Regions from separate parts of the Streptomyces sp. NPDC005774 genome, predicted to be linked through region 3. Evidence: riboswitches for the same ligand, from Rfam matches in the RefSeq annotation. Region 3 holds a riboswitch; each other region holds the start of a gene.
What was found. A riboswitch is a leader RNA that binds a small molecule or an ion and turns the genes downstream of it on or off. The one in region 3 is predicted to bind cyclic di-AMP.

Region 1 (5,079 bases), on a different contig from region 3:
CTCGACACCGAACAGGCACGCAGCAGTTCATCGGTCGCCGGCGCCAGACCCGGCCTCAGGACGGCGCCCTGGCAGTCCGAGACGCCGAGCCCGATCGCCCGGCCCTGCCCCAACGCACCCCGCTCGTACGGCAGAAATCCGGCCGGCTCGGCGGACGCCCCCTCGTACAGCACCGCGACCCGGGCCTGCGGCCGCACCCGCGACACGGCGGTGGCGAACTCCGGTTCCATGAAAGGGCTGCGCGGCGCCTCCGTCGCGGCGCGCAGCTCGCGCCACCGTTCCCGCTCTCCCTCGCCGAGCTCCTCGAGCCTCAGCACACGCGTGCGTCCACTGCTCACCTGACCCCCCGATCAAGTCCCCCCTGGACACTTGGAAGGTACCGCCCAAGACCACGAGGGCGGTAGGTAGCGGAGCATGTTGTTGCCAAGTGGTGCAGAGGCCGCAGATGGCGCCCGGGGCACCCGCGCCTCGGGCACCCGCGCCTCTGGTGGAGCGGGCCGGGTGGAGCGGGCCGGGCCGGGTGAACCGGGCCGGGTGGGCTCGGGCGTGGTGAGTCGGGCGGGTGCGGTATCCGTATTCTCTGATCATGGCCGCACCCACCGATTGCTCGCTCATCGCCACCGACCTGGACGGGACGCTGCTGCGCGGCGACGACACCCTCTCCGACCGCTCCCTCGCCGCGCTGGCGCTGGCGGCGCGGGCCGGTGCCCGGCACCTCGTGGTGACGGGGCGCCCGGCGCCCAGAGTGCGGCCGCTCCTGGACGACCTGGGGGCCACCGGGCTCGCGGTGTGCGGACAGGGCGCGCAGGTGTACGAGGCCGGTACGGACCGGCTGCTGTGGTCGGTCACCCTGGACCGGGAACTGGCGGAGACCGCACTGGGGAAGATCGAGGCCGAGGTCGGGGAGCTGTACGCCGCGGTCGACCAGGACGGGGTGGACGGACTCACCCTGATCGAACCGGGCTATCTGATGCCGCACCCGACGCTGCCCGCCGTGCGGGTCGAACGGCGGGACGATCTGTGGGTCCGGCCGATCAGCAAGGTGCTGCTGCGCCATCCCCACCTGACCGACGACGAGTTGGCGGCGACGGCCCGTTCGGTGGTCGGCTCGCTGGCCACGGTCACCATGTCGGGTCCGGGCACCGTGGAACTCCAGCCGTGCGGTGTGACCAAGGCGACCGGTCTCGCGCTGGCCGCCGAGCACCTGGGGCTGGAAGCCGGGCGGACCGTCGCCTTCGGCGACATGCCCAACGACATCCCGATGTTCGACTGGGCGGCCCACGGAGTCGCCATGGCCAACGCGCACCCCGAGCTCAAGGCGGTGGCCGACGAGGTCACCACGTCGAACGAGGACGACGGCGTGGCCGTCGTCCTCGAGCGGTTGTTCGGCGGAACGGAGCCGCACGTGCACCCGCACGTGCTGCCCCGCCCCTGGTCCGGGAGGGTGTCCCGGTAGGCCTCGGTGCCGTCGGTGTTCCGGCGTCCCGATGGGCCCGGGTGTCTCAGTAGGCGCCGAAGACGTTGTCGATGGAGCCGTAGCGGTCCGCCGCGTAGTTGCAGGCCGCCGTGATGTTCGCGACCGGGTCGAACGGGTCGAAGGTCGTGCCGGGCACGTGGTAGGCCTGGAAGGTCGGGTCGATGACCTGGAGCAGGCCCTTCGACGGGGTGCCGGCCACGGCGTTGGAGTCCCACAGGTTGATGGCCTGCGGGTTGCCGGACGACTCGCGCAGGATGTTGCGGTGGATGGAGTCGTAGCTGCCGGGGATGCCGTGCTGTGCCATGACGGACAGCGACTCGCGGATCCAGCCGTCGAGGTTGTCCGGGTACGCGGTCACGGAGCCGGCGCCGGACGTCGCGGCAGCGGCGGGCGTGGCGGCGGAGGCGGCGGTGGCGCCGAACAGCGGGAGGGCGACTGCCACGACGCCGGCGACGGCGAGGGAGCGGACGAGGCGGGAGCGGCCGAAGCGGCGGGGCGAACCGGATGCGGTCATGTCTGTGTTCCTCTCCTACGCCTGCGAGGTGAGCTGTCGGGTTCGGGCGGGAGAGTGCCCGGCCGTGCCCCTGCGGGCATGGCTTCACCCCGAGCCGTTCCGGGTGCGAACCGGTCCGGCGGCTTACCTGGGTCCCCCGCTCCTGCCGTGCGTGAGTTCATCGATGGGTGGCGCGGGCGGTGGCAGGATTCGGCGTCCGCCCGACAGGCCGGGAACGTATGCGAGTGCACTTGTCGGAAACAAGTGCAACCGTCACGGATCACGCTGTTTGATCTTGTATCCGGGCGTTTGCGGCACTTGGCCCTTTGCGGATGCCAAGAGTCAACTCGCTTTCGGGGCAAGGGGAATCGCCGACGGGTGTGAGGGGTGGGTGTGCCGGGGGGTGCGTGACTCACTTCACTGGCCGCACGGCGCGTTCGCATTTGCCACCAGGAGGGATTTACTTGGCAATTGCGGCAAATCGTGCGCCTGGGCGGGCAGGATGGTCCGGGTGTCGGACCGCGTGCTGGATCGCGTGTCGGATCATGGTTCGGATCGTGGTTCGGGGTGCGTCCCGAGGGTGGGTCGTCACGCCCGAAAGGCGAGGAATATCCTTTGTTACCAACTGATCAGAAACGATCTGGTTGTGATCCGATATCGGAGGGTGCCGTGAGACGCCGTGCACGCGTGCGCAGGTGAGTCTGGGGAATGTGGGTGCTGGCGGTGATCGAAACATGACCGGATACGCTGACTCGAGTGATGTCAGCGACCTATCGACAGACTGTGCAAGACGTCTAAGCGCCAGTGGACACCAGCAGACAGGAGACCTCTCGTGACCGTCGTCGGGCCGTTCGGGCTGAGCGTGCGGGACCAGGCTCTGGAAGCCGATGTCCAGGCCGGGATGACGGCTGTCGAGGAGGGGCTGCTCGAGGCCACCAAGAGTGAGGTGCCCTTCATCACGGAGGCCGCCCAGCACCTGGTGCGGGCCGGGGGCAAGCGGTTCCGGCCGCTGCTCGTGATGCTCTCCGCCCAGTTCGGCGATCCCTACGCGCCCGGCGTCGTGCCGTCCGCCGTGGTCGTGGAGCTGACCCACCTGGCCACGCTGTACCACGACGACGTGATGGACGCCGCCGCCGTACGGCGTGGGGTGCCCAGCGCCAACACCCGTTGGGGTAACTCCGTCGCCGTCCTCACCGGTGACTTCCTCTTCGCCCGCGCCTCGCACATCCTGGCCGACCTCGGACCGGAGGCCGTACGGGTGCAGGCCGAGGCGTTCGAGCGACTGGTCACCGGTCAGATCCTGGAGACCGCGGGGCCGCAGGACGGCCGGGACCCGGTCGACCACTACCTGGACGTCCTCAGCGGAAAGACCGGCTCGCTGGTCGCCGTCTCCTGCCGGTTCGGCGCCATGATGGCCGGGGCCGACGACACCGTCGTGGACGTGCTGACCCAGTACGGCGAGCGCCTCGGGGTCGCCTTCCAGTTCGCCGACGACGTACTGGACATCGCCTCCGACTCCCACGAGTCCGGCAAGACCCCGGGCACCGACCTGCGCGAGGGCATCCCGACCCTGCCCGTGCTGCGGCTGCGCGAGCGGACGGCCCGGCTGGGACTGGCCGAGGACATCGCCCTGTGCGAGTTGCTGGACTCCGACCTCACCGACGACGACCGGCACGCCGAGGCGCTGCGGCTGCTGCGCGCCCACCCCGCGCTGGAGCAGGCCCGCCGGGACACCGTGCGCTATGCGGAAGAGGCGCGCTCGACGCTGGCTCCGTTGCCGGAGTGCGAGTCGAAGACGGCCCTGGTCGAGCTGTGCGACGCGGTGGTGCACCGGGCAGGCTGACCCGCCTGCCGTCCCTGTCCGCCGCTTCGGGTTCCCCCGCCATCGACCCGCATCGGTCGTCGCCGGCCCTTACCGCAGTTCCCCCCGACCCCTACTGGTCGGGAGGCGGAACATCGCCCCGTGTCATACCGCAGCAGTACACGGAGTTGAGTCCGGGGTCTGACGCATCTGCCCGTCTGGTTTGGTCAGATGGAACACGACGGACATCACCACTCCTCACCGATTCGGGTGAGAATGGCGGCTCAGGGTGTGACTGGTGCGAGCGACACGAGACGCAGGCCGCCGCCGACCACGGAGGTAGGGCACACATGGCACCGTACGAATCCGACGACACGACGACCGCTCGTGAGGCCGGCGAGCCGGGCGCACGCCGGAGCAGGGCCGCGCGGTACATCGTCCCGGTCACGGTGATGGGAGTGGCGGCCGCGACCATCGGGCTCGTCCCCGCGCTCGCCGACTCCGGCGACCCGGACCTGCCGAAGATCACCGCAGCGCAGCTGATCGAGAAGATCGCCCAGTCGGATGTCGAGCAGCTCTCCGGCACCGTGAAGATCACCACTGACCTCGGACTGCCGGACCTCGGCGGCCTGGAGAGCAGCCTGACCTCCGGCGCCATGGGCCAGGGTGAGGACGGCGGTTCCTCCGCCGACCCGACGGCCAAGCTCACCGAGCTGGCTTCCGGCACGCACACCCTGCGCATCGCGGCCGACGGCCCCGACCGGCAGAAGGTGTCGCTGCTCGGGAACGCCTCCGAGTACAGCCTGATCCGCAACGGCAAGGACGTCTGGGGCTACGACAGCGAGTCCAACGAGGTCTTCCACAGCACCACCGAGGAGTCCGCCGGGGACAAGGACCGGGAGCGCCGGCCCCCGGCCACGCCCAAGGACTTCGCCGAGGAGGCGCTGAAGTCGGTCGACGACACCACGTCCGTCACCGTCGACGGCACCGCGCAGGTGGCCGGCCGGGACGCGTACAAGCTGGTCGTCAAGCCCAAGCAGTCCGGCTCCACGGTCGGTGCCATCAGCATCGCGGTGGACCACAGGACCGGTACGCCGCTGAAGTTCACGCTGACCCCGGCGAGTGGCGGTGCCGCCGTCGTGGACGTCGGCTTCACCAAGGTCGACTTCGACCGGCCGGCCGCGTCGACCTTCGACTTCACCCCGCCCAAGGGCGCCAAGGTGACCGAGGAGGGTGAGCTGGAGCGTGGTGAGAAGGGCAGCGTTGAGAAGGGCAGGGAGCACGGGAAGCCGGAGCGCGCCCCGAAGT
Region 2 (5,079 bases), on a different contig from region 3:
GCACCAGAGTGCGGATCCGGGGCGCCGCGGGGGTACCGGCCACGATCAGACCGACCATGAACGCACCGATGGCGTCGACGACCCCGAGCACCTCGGAGACACCCGCGACGAAGATCGCGGTCCCGAGGAAGGTGACGACCAGCAGCTCGTTGTCGCGTACGGCCATGATCCGGCCGAACAGCCGGGTTCCGTAGCGGGCGGCGATGGCGAGCACCATCAGGAAGCCGAACGCCTTGGACGCCTGGAGCTCCATGTCTCCGAGCCCCTGGGCGCCGCTGAGGACGGGCTGCAGCGCGGCGAGGTACAGCGCGAGGAAGATGTCCTCGACGACGGTGACACCGAGGATGAGGCGGGTCTCGGGCCGGCTGATGTGGCCCAGCTCGATGAGGATCTTCGTGACGATCGCGGAGGACGAGATGCCGAGCACCCCGGCGAGCACCAGGGCCTCCCGCGCTCCCCAGCCGAGGGCGAACCCGAATCCCAGCCCCGCGCCGACGTTGAGCGCCAGGTAGATGCCACCGGCGCTGAGGAGCTGTTTGCCGCCCCGTCTCAGGTCGTCGAGGTGGAACTCCAGGCCGAGGTAGAAGAGCAGCAGGACGAGACCGAGTGCCGACAGCATCGAGAAGTCGTGCGCGTCCTCGACCAGGACCAGGCCGGGCGTGTGCGGGCCGAGCAGTATGCCGGCGAGCATGAACAGCGGGATCGTCGGCAGCCCGATCCGGCTGCCGAGACGGGCCAGGAACGCCGCGGCGAGGAACGCGCCGCCCATGGCGAGCAGGGTGTCGGCATGTCCCACGGGTCACCACCACAGCACGGGGACGGAGGGGGAAATGATCGACTGACCCGAGTGGGGAATGCTTCTTCGTGTTGGTGGGGGTTCTCCGCCATACGGGGCTGCGGCCGGTACACCCACGGGTCCCGAGGGGTTACGGCCTGTGCGTCCCGGGACCGTGGCCCGGGGGTTTCTCAACGCTCACATCCGACCCCCGGCACTCGCCATCCGTGACGCCACCAAACGGGATGGCGGACGACACCCACGGGGCATGGGGGGAAGGTCCTCATCGCGGGCCGGTTGTCGGACTCGGCGAGTCACCGCGTTTCCACGCCGTACGGTTCGCGCCGTACGGTTTCGCGCCACGTGGCGGTGGCACACCGTACGGCTTCCCTCCGCGCGGGGACACACCGGGTGCAAGACTCTCTGCGCCGGCCCAGTCCGGCCCAGTCCGGCCCAGCTCAGTCCAGTCCAGCCCTGTCCTGCCCGCCGTCCCTGTCAGGAGCGCCGTCGATGCCCCACCCGTACGTCCTGCTGTCCGCCGCCGTCTCGCTCGACGGGTATCTCGACGACACCGGCCCCGAACGGCTGCTGCTGTCCGGTCCGGAGGACTTCGACCGGGTCGACGAGGTACGGGCGTCGGTCGACGCGATCCTGATCGGCGCCGGCACGATCCGCGCCGACAACCCCCGGCTGCTGGTCAACGCGCCCGAGCGGCGTGCCGCCCGGGTCGCCGAGGGCCGCCCCGCATACCCGCTGAAGGTCACCGTCAGCGGCTCGGGCGACCTGGACCCGGCGGCGCGGTTCTGGCACACCGGCGGCGCGAAGGTCCTCTACACGAGTGACAAGGGTGCCGAACGCGCCCGCGCGCACGGCATCGCCGCCGACATCGTGCCGCTCGGTGCCGAACTCGACTGGCGGCGGCTCCTGACGCACCTGTACGACGCGTACGGCGTCCGGCGGCTCATGGTCGAGGGCGGCGGTCTGATCCACACCCAGCTCCTCACCCAGGGCCTCGCAGACGAGCTCCAGCTGGTCCTCGCCCCGCTCTTCGTCGGGGACCCGGACGCCGCCCGCCTCTTCGGCCCCGGCACCTACCAGGGCGGCCGGCTGCGGCTGTCGGAGACCCGCCCCATCGGCGACGTCGTCCTCATGCGCTACGAGCCCACCGCCCCCGGCACCGGCCCGCTCCCGGTGGCCGCCGACCACCACTGGCTGGCCCTCGCCTGTGAACTGGCGGACCGGTGCCCGCCCTCGGAGACGGCGTTCAGTGTGGGCGCGGTGGTCGTGGCGGCCGACGGCACCGAACTGGCGCGCGGCCACTCCCGCGAGGCCGGCGACCCGACGGTGCACGCCGAGGAGGCCGCCCTCGCCAGGATCGACCCCGCGGACCCGCGGCTCGCGACCGCCACCGTGTACTCCAGCCTGGAACCCTGTGCCCGCCGCGCATCCCGTCCGGAGCCCTGCGCCCGGCTGATCCTGGACGCGGGGGTACGGCGGGTGGTCACCGCCTGGCGGGAGCCGGACACCTTCGTGGCGGGCGCCGACGGCAGTGGCGTGCTGGCCGCGGAGGGTGCCACGGTCGTCGTTCTGCCGGAGCACAAGGAGGCCGCCGAGGCGCCGAACGGCCATCTGACCGGCCGGTGACGGAGGGGCGGCGGGCATGTGTGTGCGGAGTGCCCCGCGGATGCCGTATGCTGGTTACACAACGGCGCGGGGTGGAGCAGCTCGGTAGCTCGCTGGGCTCATAACCCAGAGGTCGCAGGTTCAAATCCTGTCCCCGCTACTGAAGGTCGAGGGCCGGAATCCGAAAGGGTTCCGGCCCTCGGTCGTTCCCGTTCCCCCTTCTCGGCCCAGGACCCGTCTTCCGGGTCTTCCGGCGGAGGTTTCGAGAACGCGTCCCCCGGGCAGCCCTTCCGCACCGATGTCACGCCAGGTGATCGGGCCACCGCGCTGCGCATAACGACTGACGTGTCGTCAGGTCCAGTGTGACGAATGAGGGGAAGTCAACTCGCCCGTTTTGAGGTGGTCGTGGCGCTTAAGTCTGTGCGGAATCGTTAACGATCAAGAGGAACGGCTTGGAATACGAGCCCTCCGTCTATTAACGTTCGATAACGCAGCGCGGTCGTCCCAGCCGTCACACGAGTCGGCTCCGTGCGCACGCGCCGAATCCCGCAAGGGAACCGGGGAACCAACACCTTGGGGTGAATCGTGCGGATGCCCCCGTGGAGACACGGGCGGTATACGCGCGTAGGAGACCTTCCTGCTCCGAACCCGTCAGCTAACCCGGTAGGCGAGAAGGAAGGAAAGGAGTGCGCCCACGTGGCGTCAAACCGGCCTGCTCCTGAGGCCCCCTTCATGCCGAGCCAGCGCGACAGCGAGACCTTCGGCTACGGCAGCATCCGCACCGACGAGGGCCCCTTCGAGGAGTGGAACCCCACCGCGGAGTCCCTTCCTCCCGTGCGCGGCCGGCATCGCGTCGGCAAGCAGCGCGGTGGAGGCCTCGCCCGTAGCTCCACCGTCCTGGGCGTCGGTGTCATAGCCGCTGTCGCCGGTGGCGGCATGGCCAGCGCCCAGACCGGCAAGCCGCCGGTCTCGATCTCGATGCCGGACCTTCCCTCTGTCGGTTCCCTCATCTCCGACGAGGAAACCCCCCAGGGCTCCGCCACCCCGCTCAGCAGCATCGGCACGGTCGCCGACGAGGCCGAGCAGGGCGGCAGCACCTCCGACGCCGGCGAGGTGCTGCGCGCCCGGATCATGGCCCAGGTCGAGCAGCAGCAGAGCCAGGCCGAGGACAAGGCCGCCGCCGAAGCCGTCGCCAAGGCGGAGAAGGAGGCCAAGGAGCAGGCCGCCGCCGCGAAGAAGGATGCGGAGGAGAAGGCCGCCGCCGCCAAGGAGAAGGCGGAGGAGGAGGCCGAGAAGAAGGCCGAGGCCGAGCGTCTTGCCAAGCTGGCCACGCAGTACGCGCTGCCCACCTCCTCGTACACCATCTCCTCGACCTTCGGTCAGGCCGGCGCCTACTGGTCCTCCGGCCAGCACACCGGTCTGGACTTCGCCGCCCCCACGGGCACGCTGATCAAGGCGGTCCACACCGGCACGATCACCTCCGCCGGCTGGGACGGCTCCTACGGCTACAAGACCGTGCTGACCCTCGACGACGGCACCGAGGTCTGGTACGCCCACCAGTCCTCCATCAACGTCAGCGTCGGCCAGCAGGTCAACACCGGCGATGTGATCGGCCGTGTCGGCTCCACCGGCAACTCCACCGGCGCCCACCTCCACCTGGAGGTGCACACCGGTGGCTCCGGCTCGGGCATCGATCCGCTGGCCTGGCTGCAGTCGAAGGGCCTCACCGTCTGAGACACCGGCCCCCGGCCGGTTCCCGCGTGCTCTCGCAGCCACAGCCCCGGCAGTCCCGACGACGACCCCCCGACGTCAGGACTGCCGGTCCGGCGTTTCAGGGGCGGTACGGGTACACGTACGGATTCGGCCCGGACGCCGGGTACCCGGGGTGCGCGGGACAGGCGGGGTTCACGACGCCGTACGCGCCGTGCCCCCCGTACACCGGCCAGGGCGGGGCGGGCGGCGCGGTGACCCGGGCCGCGTGTTCCAGGGCCGGGCGGGCCGTGTCGCGGCGCCGCCACAGTTCCCGTAGCAGCTCGTGCTCCCGCGCGGTGAAGTCCGTGCCCGCGCGGCCGCGGCGCCCCCGGTGCCGCAGGAACGCCAGCGACGTCGCGTACGCCCCGTACTGCGCCACCGCGCGGGCCGCGGCCCGGCCGCCGTGCCCGCGCGCGTACCGCAGGGCGACGCGCCGGGCCCGCATCGAGCCGAGCGCGTAGGGCTGGGCCGGGGTCAGCCAACCCGCCCTGACGTAGGTGGGCAGTTCCTCCCGCACGGTCCGCAGCTCGCGCTGCCGGGTCCACACCACCAGCCAGGTCAGCAGGCCGAACGACGGAACCATGAACGCCGCGTACACGGCGAAGAAGCCGTACTCGCCGAGGGTCGAGGAGACGTTCCACAGCGCGTGCATGCCCATCGCGAGCAGCAGGCCGCCGAGCGGGAGCAGGAAACGCACCGGGCGCCGCCGCCCGGTGGCGAGCGCGGCCGTCCCGAAGCCGATGCCGGTGAGGACCGTGAAGAGCGGGTGCGCGAACGGCGACATGACGACGCGGACGAAGAACGTCGCCGCGGTGACGGAGGAGACGCCGCTGCCGCCGATGAGCCGGTCGGTGCCGAAGGCGGTGCCGAGGTAGAGGATGTTCTCGGTGAAGGCGAAACCGGTGGCGGTGACCCCGGCGATCACCACG
Region 3 (5,079 bases):
AGAACTGGGCGACGTCCTCCTCCAGGTCGTCTTCCACGCCCGGATCGCCGAGGAGCACCCGGAGGAGCCCTTCTCCGTCGACGACGTGGCCGGCGGCATCGTCGCCAAGCTCATCCACCGTCACCCGCACGTCTTCGGCGACGAGACGGCGACCACCCCCGAGGAGGTCAAGGCGCACTGGCTGCGGACCAAGGCCGTCGAGAAGCAGCGCACCTCGGTCACCGAGGGCATTCCCATGGGTCAGCCCGGCCTGGCCCTCGCCGCCAAACTCGCCTCCCGGGTCCGCACGGCCGGGCTGGACGTCCCCCTGCCCCGGGCGGAGGGCATCGGCTACGAACTGCTCGGCCTCGCGGTGCGGGCCGAGGCGGAGGGCGCCGACCCGGAGACGGCGCTGCGCGCGGCCGCCCGGGTCTACCGGGACGCGATACGGGCCGCGGAGGGCGTGGGGGAGTAGACGCGCCCGCCCGCGTGCGGCCAGGCACCCGTCGCGGGGAGCAGGGCGTACCTCCCCGGGTGCCGCCGGATACGGTCGAGCGGTGACCGACCAGCACCAGTCCCAGTCCCAGCCCGAGAACGGCGCCCCCGAACTCTTCACCTGGGAGTTCGCGAGTGACCCCTATCCCGCGTACGCCTGGCTGAGGGAGCACGCGCCCGTGCACCGGACGCGGCTGCCCAGCGGGGTGGAGGCCTGGCTGGTCACCCGGTACGCCGACGCCAAGCTGACGCTCGCCGACCCCCGCCTCTCCAAGAACCCGGCGCACCACGACGAGCCCGCCCATGCCAAGGGCAGGACCGGTATCCCCGGCGAGCGCAAGGCCGAGCTGATGTCGCATCTGCTCAACATCGATCCGCCGGACCACACCCGGCTGCGCCGGCTGGTCAGCAAGGCGTTCACACCGCGCCGGGTCGCCGAGTTCGCGCCCCGGGTGCAGGAGCTCACCGACGGGCTCATCGACCGGTTCGCGGACAGCGGCTCCGCCGACCTCATCCACGATTTCGCCTTCCCTCTCCCCATCTACGCCATCTGCGACCTGCTCGGCGTACCCCGGGAGGACCAGGACGACTTCCGCGACTGGGCGGCCATGATGATCCGGCATCAAGGCGGTCCCAGAGGCGGCGTCGCCCGGTCGGTGAAGAAGATGCGCGCCTACCTGGCCGATCTGATCCACCGCAAGCGCGAGGCCCTGCCCGCCGAACCCGCCCCCGGCGAGGACCTCATCTCCGGTCTGATCCGTGCCTCCGACCACGGTGAGCACCTCACCGAGAACGAGGCCGCCGCCATGGCGTTCATCCTGCTGTTCGCGGGCTTCGAGACCACCGTCAACCTCATCGGCAACGGCGCCTACGCCCTCCTCACCCACCCCGAGCAGCGCGAGCGCCTGCAGACGTCCCTCGCCGCCGGGGAACGCGGACTGCTGGAGACCGGAGTGGAGGAACTCCTGCGCTACGACGGTCCCGTGGAGCTGGCCACCTGGCGGTTCGCCACCGAGGCGCTCACCCTCGGCGGGCAGCACATCTCGGTCGGCGACCCGGTCCTCGTCGTCCTGGCCGCCGCGGACCGGGACCCGGAGCGGTTCACCGACCCCGACACGCTCGACCTCGCACGGCGCGACAACCAGCATCTGGGATACGGCCACGGCATCCACTACTGCCTCGGCGCTCCCCTGGCCCGCCTGGAGGGCCAGACCGCGCTCGCCACGCTGCTGACCCGTCTGCCGGACCTCGAACTCGCCGCGGAACCGGCCGAACTGCGCTGGCGCGGCGGTCTCATCATGCGCGGACTGCGCACACTGCCGGTGCGATTCACCGCGCTGCCGACGTGATGTCGCCTACAGAGCGCCGTGCTCGGCACGCATTCCGAAATGCCCCGGATGGCCGCCGAGTCCGCCCCGGGCCGGCCTCCGGCTGCCTTTCGTCCTCGGGCAAGTGACCGTCAGGTCCGTTGTGGACACGGTCCGTCGAACCCCGGCGGGACCAGCGTGAAGATGACACTCGCTCACCTCTGTGATCTTTATGTGATCTGCGCGGCATGAACTTGTGACAGACGTTCGACTGCCGATACGTTCACCCATCAAGCACGGCGTCTCGTTCTTGCGGCACCACAGCTCGAACCGCCGTGCGAGCAACCGTTGTCTGCGAAAGGTCTCCGCATGCTCTCCGGGAACGGTCGTCACCGTCGCCCCCGCCAGGCTCCGGCTCTCCTCGTCGCGGCCGGAGTGACCGGCTCGGCCATCGCGATCCCCCTCCTCGGCGCCGGCGCGGCCAGCGCGGCCGACGGCTCGACCTGGGACAGGGTCGCCGAGTGCGAGTCCGGTGGCTCTTGGAGCCAGAACTCCGGCAACGGTTACTACGGTGGCCTGCAGTTGGCCCAGGGGGACTGGGAGAAGTACGGCGGCCTCGACTACGCGACCAGCGCCGACCAGGCCAGCCGCGGCCAGCAGATAGCGGTGGCCGAGAAGATCCTCGCCGACCAGGGTGTCGGCGCGTGGAGGGCCTGCGGGCTGCTGGGGGGCCTGGGCCAGGACTTGTCCGTGCCCGACGTCGACACCGGTACGCAGGGCGACTCGACGGACAAGTCCGGTCCCGGAAGGTCCGCCACTCCGTCGCCGTCCCAGTCCTCCGACTCCTCGTCGGACGCGAAGGACGCCAAGGGCGCCGCGGACGGCAAGGAGAAGGAAGAGGGTGCGGACGGATCGGCCGAGCCCGACGCTTCCACCTCTCCCTCCGCCTCTACCCCCGTCAAGGGTGAGAAATCCGACAAGTCGGGGCAGGAGGGTGGCGCTTCGGCATCGGTCGACGGCGAGGACTCCGGCGGCGGCCGTCACCGCGGCGCCAGCGCCGAGGAAGAGGTGCGGGAGGACCGCGACGCCGGATCCTCCGGCCGGCACGCCTCGCGCGGCGGCCTCGGCTTCGCGCGCGGTCTTGACGGCTCGTCCCCGTCGGGCGGCTCCGGCACGAACTCCGGCAGCGGTTCCTCGGCCGACTCCGATTCCCCCGCTTTCGGCGGTGGATGGCTCGCCCAGTACGGCGAAGGGGGCGAGGTCGTGGGCGCGGCCGTCCCGAACCTCATCCTTCCCGGTCAGGCGCTCGGGTTCGGGTCCTAATCGGACAACGGCTGACATCCGGTCGGCAGTCGGGCGCGCAGGCCTCTCCCGGCCGGGCGGCGGGCGTGCGCCGGTCGGCCGGTGACGGGGCGGCAGGTGGGTCGGCGCGCGAAAAAGCGCGCCGACAAAGCCAATTGAGGGTCACGTTTCGCGACGAATGTCCGATTTAAAGGCGATGAGAGATAGGTCTCAGAAGCCCTGATCGTCTTTGATAATCCGCCGATCCCGTGTCTACGGTCGTGACCGCTCGCCATCGCGGGCCCCGGCCGCCACCACGCCGAATCCTGCCAGTGGCAGCACGGGAACAGTCGTCGCGTCATGCGCCGTAGGCAGGAGCGGGGGACCCAAGGTAGGCGCCGGATCCGGTGGAGAAAGCCGGATGCGGCTTGGGGTGAAGTCGCGTCCCGGGAGGGACGCGGCCGGGCAACTCAACCGGCCCGAACCCGACAGCTCACCTCGTAGGCGTCGGTGAGGGGATCCAACCATGCTGTTTTCCGGCAAGGGCAAGCACCGCCGTCCGTCCAAGGCCACCCGTGTCATCGCCGTCGCCGGCGTCACCGGTGCCGCTGTCGCCGCCCCGCTGATGGCGGCCGGCAATGCTTCCGCCGCAACCGCCTCCGAGTGGAACGCCGTCGCCCAGTGCGAGTCCGGCGGCAACTGGTCGATCAACACCGGCAACGGTTACTACGGCGGTCTGCAGTTCTCCGCCTCCACCTGGGCCGGCTACGGCGGCACGGCGCACGCCGGCACCGCCGACCAGGCCAGCAAGGCCCAGCAGATAGAGATCGCCGAGAAGGTCCTCGCGGGCCAGGGCAAGGGTGCCTGGCCGGTCTGCGGCAAGGGCCTGTCCAACGCCGCCCACAGCGGTGGCGGCTCCGCCGAGGGATCGGGCAACCAGAGCTCCGGCCGCCAGAGCAGCGGCTCCTCGCAGGAGGCTCCGAAGCAGGAGGCTCCGAAGCAGGAGTCCCAGGAGCGGAGCACCGAGGCCGCCCCCGAGCGTTCCGCCGAGCAGAAGGCCTCCCGCTCCGACGAGCGTCCGGCCGCCAAGAAGACCGTCACCACCCCGACCGGCGAGAAGGTCGAGAAGGGCGACGGCGAGTACAAGGTCGTCAAGGGCGACACCCTCAGCTCGATCGCCTCGGAGCACGACGTCAAGGGCGGCTGGGACAAGCTGTTCAAGCTGAACGACGACATCGTCGAGGACGCCGACCTCATCTACCCGGGTCAGCAGCTGCACCTGAAGTAAGGCGCGGCCGCACGTCCCGCCCCGCCCCCACGGGGTCCTTGCCCCGCCCCGGCGCGTATCCCCCGTACGCGCCGGGGCGGGGCTTTTCCGTATCAGGTGCTGGATCCGGTCCGTACGCGGTGCTGGACTCGGCCTCCCGTCTCCCGTCTCCCGGCCTCCCGCCCCCGTCTCCCGGCCTCCCGCCCCCCGTCTCGCGGTTTTCCGTCTCCCGGTTTTCCGATACCGCCTTTGTTCCGTTCGGAAACAATTTACTCTCGGTTCTGTCCGCGAAGCGGCCGACCGGATGGCCGATCGCCCCGAGCCGGATAGGCTCGGGTCCGCAGGGCCCCGTGGCCCCGCTGAACCACGTCACATCCATGAAGGAGATGCTCGTGCCGTCCATCGACGTCGTCGTAGCCCGGGAAATCCTGGACTCCCGAGGCAATCCCACGGTCGAGGTCGAGGTCGGCCTCGACGACGGCAGCACGGGTCGTGCCGCCGTCCCGTCCGGCGCCTCCACCGGCGCCTTCGAGGCCGTCGAACTCCGCGACGGCGACCCCGACCGTTACCACGGCAAGGGTGTCGAGAAGGCCGTCCTGGCCGTCATCGAGCAGATCGGCCCGGAGCTCGTCGGTTACGACGCCACCGAGCAGCGCCTGATCGACCAGGCGATGTTCGACCTGGACGCCACCGAGAACAAGGGCTCCCTCGGCGCCAACGCCATCCTCGGCGTCTCCCTGGCCGTCGCCC
Region 4 (5,079 bases), on a different contig from region 3:
CTCTGAAGCTGCGCGGTCGCTGGGCCATGCTGCAGGCCGCGCGGAAGGGACTCTTCGCGCAGATGGTCGTCGTCCCGCTGCTGCAGAAGCACAGGATCCTCACCCAGGTCTCCGGCGACCACCTGGAGGTGATCAAGCTGATCCCGCCGCTGATCATCGGCGAGCAGGAGGTGGACCGGTTCGTGGATGCCTTCACCGCGGTCATGGACGACGCCCATGACGGCGGTCTGGTGTGGGAGTTCGGCAGGACACTGGTGAAACAGGCGGTCGCCGACCGGTGAGACCGTGATGTTCCGCAGGTCAGGCACTTTTTGCCTGTGAGGCAAGGGATTTGCCTCACAGGCAAAAGTACGGCTGAATGGAGCCATGAGTTCCCCCGAGGCCGAGCCGGCGGCCGGACCGGCCGCCGCGCTCCCCGCGGTCGCCCCGCAACTGCGCGCCCTGAGGCGCCGGGCCTCCCTGACGCTGGAGGCCGCCGCCCGCGAGGCGGGACTCTCCCCCGCTCATCTCTCCCGGCTGGAGACCGGACAGCGCCAGCCCTCGCTGCCGATGCTGCTCTCCCTCGCCCGTATCTACGGTACGACGGTTTCCGAACTGCTCGGCGAGACGGCCGCCGTCCGCGAGGCGGTGACGCGCGCCGGCGACATGGAGCCGACCTCCGCGGGCGGCTGGACGTACCGGCAGGCCGGTTCCCCCGGGCGCGGGATGCAGGCCCTGCGGGTCCAGGTCCCGTACGGGGCCCAGGGCGACATCGTGCGGGTCCATCCGGGCGAGGAGTGGCTGTACGTCCTCAAGGGGCGGCTGCGGCTGCGCCTCGGGGACGCCCTGCACCGCCTCGCCCCGGGTGACAGCGCGCACTTCGACTCGCTGACCCCGCACCGTATCGCCGCCGAGGACCCCGACGGGGTCGAGCTGCTGTTCGTCCACACCCTGCTGCAGAGTCCCACGGCCGCCCTGTGCCTGGGCCCCACCCAAGGAGATCTGTCATGAAAGACCTGGAGGAGAAGTTTCCCCGCGCCCTGTGGGTGAGGCTGTTCGTCTACGTGGTGGTGGGGCACCTCTTCGCGGGCTTCATCTATCTGCTGTTCGAGCTGGGCGCGAAGCAGTAGTCCCCGGACGGACACGGCAGGAGCCGAGCGACTCCGTGATCCCCCGGTCGAGCGTCCGCTCGACCGGGGGATCACTCAGTCCAGCATGCGCTCGCGCAGCCGCTCCCGGTTCTCGGGGGTGAGTCCGAGTGCCTGCTCGAGGTAGGGGTCCACGCCGCCCCAGGTCTCCTCGATCGTCTCCAGCGCGGCCGACAGATACTCGGCGCGGGCGTCGAACAGGGGGTCGAGCAGCTCCATGACCTCGGGGGAGTAGGCCGAGGCGGGGGTGCCGCTGCGGCGCACCTTGTAGCGGCGGTGCGCGGCGCTGGACTTCAGGTAGTCGTCGAAGATCGCGTCCCGTTCCACGCCCAGCGCGAGCAGTGTCACCGCCACCGACAGACCCGCGCGGTCCTTGCCCGCCGCGCAGTGCATCAGCGCGGGCACACACTCCTCGGCGAGCGAGAGCAGCACCCGGGAGTGCTCGGCGGTGCGTTGCCTCACCGTCACGCGGTACGAGGCGATCATCCGCTTCGCCCCCTTGTCGCCGGCGAGGACCGAGCGGAGCTGGTCCAGGTCCCCGTCGCGGACCATCCTCCAGAACTCGGCGCCGTCGGCCGGGTCGCTCAGCGGCAGATTCACATTGCGCACGCCGGGCAGTTCGATGTCCCGCCCGTCCAGCTTGTGGTCGGCCGCGTTACGGAAGTCGAAGACGGTGTGCAGTCCCAGGGAGGACAGGAAGGCGGCGTCCTCCTCGGTGGCGTGCGCGAGATGGCCGCTGCGGAACAGCACCCCGTGCCGCACCCGGTGGCCGTCGACGGTCGGCAGGCCTCCCACATCACGGAAATTGCGCACCCCGGTGAGCTCGGGTTCGGTCGACGGGATCTGCTGCGTCACGGGGGCCCCTCTCCCACTCTGCGCCGCCGACGCGGCGGCGTCGGCGGGTGTCACCCGACGATACGACATGCCTGACAGGGGCAATGAGTTGGTGACGGGGCCGTCGGAGTGGAGACGGGACTGTCCCGGTGGAGCCGCCGGCGTGGACGGATCCGCGCCGGACCCGCGGCCGACCGGTCGAGCCATCCATATTTACCTTATTGGGTCGTTCTGTCCGTTTGGGGGGTTTAGTCGTAATTTGCTCCGATAGGCGGGGAGATGGGGATGGGGTGGTGAGCATCGTCATAGAGGTGACGATGCGTTGTCGCCATGTTCACGTAATTCCAGTATTGCGCAAGGGGATTCGGGGGGTGCCGAAAATTCGGGGCGACTCCGAGTGACGGTTTTCAGGTCAATGGATCACTAAACAACGCCTTCGCTCGGAAGATCGGGCTTGTCCCTTTGCGTCTCGGTCGCCTACGTTCGCCATCGATCCGGACGGACGCCTAATCCTGCCGCTGTCCGGAGCCTTCACACTCTGATCCGCGTATGGCAGGAGCGGGGGACCCACAGGTACGACTGCCTGTTCCGGTCTCCGGAACGGCTTGGGGTCAAGTCGCGTTTTCGACGCGGCCGGGCATCTCCAGCCCGCACCCGACAGCTCACCTCGTAGGCGCCGGAGAGGAATTCGTCATGCCCGCAAAGGGTAAGCACCGTCGTCCCAGCGTTTCGCGTCTCACCCGTTCCATCGCCGTCGCCGGAACCGGTGGCGCCGTACTCGCCCTGCCGCTTCTCGGTGCCACGGGAGCGAACGCCGCCACTCCGCAGGCCGCCCCGGAAAAGGCCGTCCAGTCGTATTCCGTCGCCGGCAAGACGTCTGACGGCGTGAAGGTCGACGGCGACAGGAACGGCGACACCCGCACGTACATCGTGAAGGGCGGCGACTACCTGGCGAAGATCGCCGAGTCCGAGAACGTCGACGGCGGCTGGAAGCAGCTCTACTCCGACAACCGCGAGACCGTGGGCGACGACCCGTCGCTCATCCACCCCGGTCTGAAGCTCTCGGTCGACGGCAAGGCCGCCGCGACCGGCGCGCCGAAGAAGTCCTCCTCTTCCGAGGCGCCCTCTTCGTCCGCTCCGGCCGCTCCCTCGGCTCCGTCCTCCGCCTCGAATTCGTCGACGGCCGGCGAGGCCTCCGAGCAGTCCGCGCCGAAGTCCTCCTCCGGCTCGACGACCGCGAACCAGGCCGCGACCGCCTCCGGCTACAGCTCGCCGGTACCCGGCAGCGGTCTCGGCACCGCCTACAAGGTGGCCGGCAGCATGTGGTCCAGCGGCTACCACACCGGTGTCGACTTCGCCATTCCGACCGGCACCTCCCTGAAGGCCGTGGGCGCGGGCACCGTCGTCTCCGCCGGCTGGGCCGGCTCGTACGGCAACCAGGTCGTCATCAAGCTGAACGACGGCCGCTACGCCCAGTACGCCCACCTGTCCTCGCTGTCCGTCTCGGCCGGCCAGGCCGTGAGCGGTGGCCAGCAGGTCGGCCTCTCGGGCTCCACCGGCAACTCGACCGGCCCGCACCTGCACTTCGAGATCCGCGCCACGCCGGACTACGGCTCGGACCTGGACCCGGTCTCCTACCTCCGCGGCAAGGGCGTCTCCATCGGCTGACCCCCGAGGCAACCTGCCTGACGCGCCGAAGGCCGGACCCCCGATCCCCGGGTCCGGCCTTCGGCGCGTTGGCGCGTTCGGTGGGCTCGGCGGATTCGGCGGGGTGGAGTTCCGGGAGCGCCGGGGATGTTCCGTGCGTCACGTTGCTCGCCGCTCAACGTCCCCGCGCGGAGGGCTATTCCGAATTGGCCCACACTTCGCGAGTGGCTTATCTCACCGCCCGTCAATGCCTTCCTACGGTCGCGTAGGTCACATTCGAAGGTGAATCATGTCCGGGTGTGGCAGACGATTCGAAGAATGACAGCAAGGCAGTGATCGGGTCGTACGTGGCGGTGGGGGACAGCTTCACCGAGGGCGTCGGTGACCCCGGCCCCGGCGGGGCATTCGTCGGCTGGGCCGACCGATTTGCGGTGCTTCTCGCCGACCGGCGTCCCGAAGGCGACTTCCGGTACGCAAATCTCGCGGTGCGCGGAAAACTGCTCGACCAGATCATGGCCGACCAGCTTCCGCGGGCCGTCGAACTGGCCCCCGCACTGGTTTCTTTCTGTGCGGGCGGCAACGACATCCTGCGCCCCGGCAGCGACCCGGACGAGGTGGCCGAGCGTTTCGAGCGGGCGATCGCCGCGCTCACGGCGGTCTCCGGCACGGTTCTGGTGACGACCGGGTTCGACACCCGTGGCGTACCCCTGCTCAGGCATCTGCGCGGCAAGATCGCCACCTACAACGGGCATGTGCGGGCCGTCGCCGACCGGTACGGCTGTCCGGTGCTCGACCTCTGGTCCCTCAGGAGCATCCAGGACCGCAGGGCCTGGGACACCGACCGGCTGCACCTGTCGCCCGAGGGGCACACACGCGTGGCGCTCCGCGCGGGACAGGCTCTCGGCCTGGACGTCCCGGCCGACCCGGAGCAGGCCTGGCCCCCGCTGCCGCCGCGCGGCAGCCTCGACGTCCGGCGGGACAACGTCCACTGGGCGCGCGAGTACCTGGTGCCGTGGATGGGGCGCAGGCTGCGCGGGGAGTCGTCGGGGGACCACGTGACGGCGAAGGGCGCGCTGTCCCCGGACGACATCAAGGAGCGCATCGCCTCGGTGGCATGACGCGGGGGGCATGACGCGGGTGGGAGGGGACGAGGCGGGGAGAGCGGGGAAGGGAGCGCGCGCGGGCACGGTCCCGCGCCCGGGGCGTCCGTGTTCCCGAGTACAGCGGGCCCGCCCGGACGGCTCTTCCTGTTCCGGCCCCGGCTTCCTGGGCCGGCGGGCTTTGGACACCGGAACTCGCTCACGGCCACGCCCCCGACGAGCGGGGTGAGCGTCGTCGCCCACCTCTCGATCCACAGCCGCCATCCCGTGGGGGCGTACCACCGCGCGGCTTGCGCAGCCGCGCGGGATCGGCCTCGGGCGCGTGGGCGAAGAGGACGGCCACCGGCTTTTCCTTCGCCGAGAAGCGAGGG

Region 1: linked by a shared signal. The riboswitch ahead of ACFYQA_RS00505 (transglycosylase SLT domain-containing protein) and the one ahead of ACFYQA_RS30425 (transglycosylase family protein) in region 3 are both predicted to bind cyclic di-AMP.
Region 2: linked by a shared signal. The riboswitch ahead of ACFYQA_RS02180 (M23 family metallopeptidase) and the one ahead of ACFYQA_RS30425 (transglycosylase family protein) in region 3 are both predicted to bind cyclic di-AMP.
Region 4: linked by a shared signal. The riboswitch ahead of ACFYQA_RS28945 (peptidoglycan DD-metalloendopeptidase family protein) and the one ahead of ACFYQA_RS30425 (transglycosylase family protein) in region 3 are both predicted to bind cyclic di-AMP.

The regions. Positions count from the first base shown of each region.
Region 1 is NZ_JBIAIV010000001.1:102,531-107,609, forward strand. It holds gene ACFYQA_RS00495 (GNAT family N-acetyltransferase) at 1-338, opposite strand, end outside; gene ACFYQA_RS00500 (HAD family hydrolase) at 587-1,456, shown strand; gene ACFYQA_RS00505 (transglycosylase SLT domain-containing protein) at 1,503-1,991, opposite strand; cyclic di-AMP (ydaO/yuaA leader) riboswitch at 1,997-2,164, opposite strand; gene ACFYQA_RS00510 (polyprenyl synthetase family protein) at 2,803-3,813, shown strand; gene ACFYQA_RS00515 (outer membrane lipoprotein carrier protein LolA) at 4,122-5,079, shown strand, end outside.
Region 2 is NZ_JBIAIV010000002.1:16,435-21,513, reverse strand. It holds gene ACFYQA_RS02195 (cation:proton antiporter) at 1-796, opposite strand, end outside; gene ACFYQA_RS02190 (dihydrofolate reductase family protein) at 1,286-2,419, shown strand; tRNA gene ACFYQA_RS02185 (tRNA-Met) at 2,485-2,558, shown strand; cyclic di-AMP (ydaO/yuaA leader) riboswitch at 2,926-3,083, shown strand; gene ACFYQA_RS02180 (M23 family metallopeptidase) at 3,095-4,132, shown strand; gene ACFYQA_RS02175 (PrsW family intramembrane metalloprotease) at 4,230-5,079, opposite strand, start outside.
Region 3 is NZ_JBIAIV010000045.1:27,104-32,182, reverse strand. It holds gene ACFYQA_RS30440 (nucleoside triphosphate pyrophosphohydrolase) at 1-454, shown strand, start outside; gene ACFYQA_RS30435 (cytochrome P450) at 537-1,823, shown strand; gene ACFYQA_RS30430 (transglycosylase family protein) at 2,151-3,104, shown strand; cyclic di-AMP (ydaO/yuaA leader) riboswitch at 3,416-3,584, shown strand; gene ACFYQA_RS30425 (transglycosylase family protein) at 3,589-4,350, shown strand; gene eno (phosphopyruvate hydratase) at 4,722-5,079, shown strand, end outside.
Region 4 is NZ_JBIAIV010000041.1:2,110-7,188, forward strand. It holds gene ACFYQA_RS28925 (aspartate aminotransferase family protein) at 1-281, shown strand, start outside; gene ACFYQA_RS28930 (helix-turn-helix domain-containing protein) at 367-990, shown strand; gene ACFYQA_RS28935 (DUF6126 family protein) at 987-1,109, shown strand; gene ACFYQA_RS28940 (tyrosine-protein phosphatase) at 1,185-1,982, opposite strand; cyclic di-AMP (ydaO/yuaA leader) riboswitch at 2,488-2,650, shown strand; gene ACFYQA_RS28945 (peptidoglycan DD-metalloendopeptidase family protein) at 2,655-3,629, shown strand; gene ACFYQA_RS28950 (SGNH/GDSL hydrolase family protein) at 3,941-4,726, shown strand.